One region of the Pseudoalteromonas sp. SCSIO 43201 genome, then DNA from elsewhere that is predicted to be linked to it. Evidence: riboswitches for the same ligand, from Rfam matches in the RefSeq annotation. Region 1 holds a riboswitch; the other holds the start of a gene.

Region 1 (2,204 bases):
CTCAGTATTACCACCAAGCACACAAACCAGAGCCATTGACAGCTAGCCCTTGCAAACGAGCCAAGATTCCAAAATAAGATTGCACTAATCGCTTGTGGGTCACTCCAATAAAGCAGCAAACTGGTAAATGCACTGAATAGAAAAGAAAGTGCAACGCCGGCTAACAACATGGTTTCCACTTGCTGCAGTGCATTACGCTTTGCCACGAATAACAGCAACAAAATTGATAGCACGCTTCCAATAAATGCAGCCCCAGACATTGCGAAGCCAGACTGCGCACCGAACAACGTGATAAGTACCACTACACCAAACGATGCACCTGAAGAAATCCCAAATAAATAAGGATCGGCAAGTGGATTGCGCGTTACGGTTTGCAATATAAGCCCAGCGATTGCCAATCCCGCTCCCGCACTCATTGCCAAAAGCGTTCTTGGTAAGCGAAGTTCAACCACGACACGCTGTTGAATTACATTGGGATCAAAATTAATAATCGCTTGAATAACAAGATGCCAAGATAAATCAATTGCACCTATCTTTAGTGCCATCAACATACTGAAGCAACACAAACTCAACAGTAACAGTGAGCTCAACCAGACTCGCTTTGCTGCTATCATAGCTGATACCCATAATGAAAGCGTATATGCGGGATCTCACTATTATTTGGCGGGTGGCGGACAGTATAAACCTCCGCACACACTCCAAAAACTTGGCTTAACAGCGCTTCATTAATGACTTCAAGTGGCGCACCATCTGCAACAAGCTCGCCATTGCTCAATATTAATAACCGATCACACAAGGCGCTGGCTAAATTTAAATCATGAAAAGACGCGATGATAGTTACACCAAGCTGTTTAGCTAGCTCCATAATTTGAATTTGATATTTAATATCCAAATGGCTAGTAGGTTCATCCATTATCAATACTTGCGGCGCCTGAACCATAGCACGAGCGATCATCGCCCTTTGCTTCTCCCCACCTGATAACGAACTGTAACATTGCTCACACTTGTGACTTAATCCAACCTGCTCTATGGCCCGGAATATAGTTTGCTTTTCAGCAGCAGTAATGGTTGCTAGCAATGATTTGTTAGGGGTTAATCCCATCAACACCATATCAAATAGTGGTAGATTAAACTCAACGGGAATATCTTGTAGCACCACCGCGACATTTCTTGCGTAGGCCTTGCGCCCATAGCCGTTAAGAGGATTGCCATTGAAGAGTAACTGCCCTGAGCTTGGCGATATGTATTGATATAATGTGCGCAGCAAGGTCGACTTTCCAGCTCCATTCGGCCCGAGCAAACCAATAAATTCGCCTGGATTAATCGTGAAGCTAAGCGCTTTCAAGATAGCTTTGCCACCAAGCTGTACGCTAAGTTTATCAACTTGAAACTGCGGTGTGACTGCCATAGCACCTCTGATTGGGCATGGCAAAGCAGTCGCTTGTAGCATAGGCGACTGCTTTGACTTAAGTCTGCCCGCTTAAGTAAACAACCTGAACTTTGGATAATCTTGCTCTTATCCAACCCTCAGATTAAATAAATAGACCTTGGTATCTGACTTATGCAAGAGATACACTCCAGCACTTACAGTTGCGGGGACAGTTGAGGACTCACACCTCATTCCCAATATCTGCCTATTACGAAATGTGCATTATTATGAAGTCTAGACGTCTAAAATACAACTTTTGCCCGAGCGCTTTAATTGATGTTGTAAAATACATCGACTTTAATGACACCTACATAAGGAACACCTATCCTCGACTGATACTTATTACCTTAATTAAGTGGTCTATGTTGAGGCGAGAAAATATTATCGATAACACCGCTCCCGCGTGGTGCTCACGCCGACGTATCAGCACCCTTTAGGCAAGGCGAATTTACGCTCCTATAGCTGGCTATTGGAAATGAATGCAACGCAGTTAGCGTCAGATTTACTCCTTCAAATTGAGCAAGTATTAAGGCTAATTGGTATTAAAATGAATCTGTTGCCCAAAATGCAAAAACGCAAGCTAGGCCTGCGTTTTTAGTGAATATCATTCTGTGGCTCAAAGGATCTGGTTTTCTTTCCACATTTCTTCTTTTGCCAACCGCTTTTTGCGTTTATCACATGGATCGTCGCAATCACAAATTTTGTCAATGCCCATTGAACCTAAACCACCACAGCTACTAGCCATTGATTTTTTTTGTACGATAACGCCTACTGC
Region 2 (2,204 bases), 460 kb from region 1:
TACTGCCTATTTGAACATTTTGCTCTTTTCCTAGGCTATAAGAAACATGCTGACTAAGTTTTTCGGAACTTCTTTTCCATGCTAATTTATTGGTATAGTTATGAAAACGGTAGGCATCACTTCCCCAAGCATCGTATTCACCTTCACCCTCACTGTACTGTGAGCGAAGGCTAAAAATACCACTTTGCTCATCACCATACTGTAAAGTTAAGCCTGCGTTACCGTTATAATAACCATCGCGGTCATGGTTTTTACCGACGATAGCCTGAGGATCTTTTTCAATTACGTCATAGCCATCAGTATGGCTATACCCCGCATTAGCTGACAGAGTGAACTTATCTTTTTTATAGCTTGCTGTTGCTTCAATATCAGAATAATTGTGACTACCCGATGTTAACGTAATGGTGTTGTGGTTACCTTCACGACTGATAATATTAATCACACCAGCAATCGCATCAGAACCATAAATTGCCGCCTTCGCACCACGAATGATTTCAATTCTTTCAATACTATTTAATGGAATATTCGTTAACGAATTATCACCCGAGTTAGCGTCAGTAACTCGTACACCATCAACTAAAACCAAGGTATGCTTGGCATCATTACCGCGTAAAAATAAGCTCACGCTTTGGCCGAAACCACCATTTCTCACGGCCTGAATACCGGCGACATTGTCAAGTAATGAAACCACATCTTGCACATTGCTTTTTTCGATGTCGCTACGACTGATCACCGAGATCGCGGCAAGTGCACTTTCAAGTGGCTGTTCAAATTTGTTCGCCGTGACTGTGATGTGTTCAATATTTTGATCTGCAAATACAGAAAAAGAGAGCGCCGCAGTGATGGCTGCGCTTAGAGCAGTTTTATTTAACATGGTTTCCCCTAACTTGTACCCACCGTACAAGAACACAAAGTGACTGTCTCAAGGCCGGTCTCCGGGCTCAGTTAACTTGGATTTGCATATTAACTCTACCGTTGCGGGGGCAGCGCAGGCATTGAACCGATCCACACTAAATAATACACCTGATTGTGATACTTTCGCGTACCTAGTATCAAGACTATTTAGTTGTTCCCTTGTGTTCGCACCAACTTCCCGATTATCTATGCACTTGGCAACCAAACTAGGTTGTGCATAGCACCTTGAAAATTCGTGGCTATTGTCTTGGGTTTAGAAGGAATTGTCAATGGACGTCTAGAAATCTAAAAGTGCAGCGTGCTGCACTTTTAACATAGGCAAGGTTAATCGCGGAAGTTTTTAAACTGGAAAGGCTGTCCTAGCTCTGCGCCACGGATAAGCTGCATAGTTTCTTGTAAGTCATCACGCTTTTTACCAGTTACACGAACTGTATCACCTTGAATTGAGGCCTGAACTTTAACTTTTGAGTCTTTGATCAACTTGACTAGCTTTTTCGCCATGTCTTTATCGATCCCTTGTTTAAGGGCAACTTTACGTGACACATATTTGCCCGAACGCTCAATGTCTTTTAATTCAAAACTTGCTACATCTAAACCACGTTTGGCTGCTTTGCCAACAAGCATATCAAACAACTGCATTACTTGTTGTTCTGCTTCAGCTTTTAGGTTGATCACCTCTCCTGTTAACTCAATAGAGGCATCAACACCACGAAAGTCAAATCGAGTATCAAGTTCACGAACCGCGTTGTCTACGGTATTTTTTGCTTCTGTCATTTCTATTTCAGATACAATATCAAATGAAGGCATGCTTCTCTCCTAAAGTCGTTTTGGCTGGATTATAACAGTTTATACTCTGTTTGAGTTATTTTAAGTTTTTACCCTATGTATGTTCACCCAATGGCCAGTTTTCAATGTTATACTGCCGACTTAGTCATGTAGAAGTGGAATGAATTGTGACACGGCGCGTTTATAAAACCTTGCTAATTATTTCTTTAATCATATGTACTGTGCTATTTGCTAAGGAAGTGAGCTTGTCTCCAAGGCTATTTCCACATGTCGATAAAGTAGCGCATTTTGGTGTCTTTTTTATACTCGCTTTTATCTCGCACCACGCATTTAAGTTTAAGGTTTGGTTTCACTTACTCCTGCTTTCTTTATACGGTGCGGGAATAGAGTGGATGCAAGACTCACTGCCCTACCGTCAAGCATCAACAGCAGATTTTATTGCTGATGTTGCCGGTGCGCTCAGCTACTTTGTGTTATTTTATTTTTGGGCGCGCTGGCGTAAA

The links. A riboswitch is a leader RNA that binds a small molecule or an ion and turns the genes downstream of it on or off. The one in region 1 is predicted to bind cobalamin.
Region 2: linked by a shared signal. The riboswitch ahead of J8Z24_RS14830 (TonB-dependent receptor domain-containing protein) and the one ahead of J8Z24_RS12775 (ABC transporter ATP-binding protein) in region 1 are both predicted to bind cobalamin.

What each region holds. Positions count from the first base shown of each region.
Region 1 covers NZ_CP072683.1:2,948,152-2,950,355, forward strand. The annotation lists gene J8Z24_RS12770 (FecCD family ABC transporter permease) at 1-614, opposite strand, end outside; gene J8Z24_RS12775 (ABC transporter ATP-binding protein) at 611-1,408, opposite strand; cobalamin riboswitch at 1,529-1,664, opposite strand; gene nqrM ((Na+)-NQR maturation NqrM) at 2,046-2,204, opposite strand, start outside.
Region 2 covers NZ_CP072683.1:3,411,905-3,414,108, forward strand. The annotation lists gene J8Z24_RS14830 (TonB-dependent receptor domain-containing protein) at 1-874, opposite strand, end outside; cobalamin riboswitch at 921-1,146, opposite strand; gene J8Z24_RS14835 (YajQ family cyclic di-GMP-binding protein) at 1,240-1,722, opposite strand; gene J8Z24_RS14840 (VanZ family protein) at 1,869-2,204, shown strand, end outside.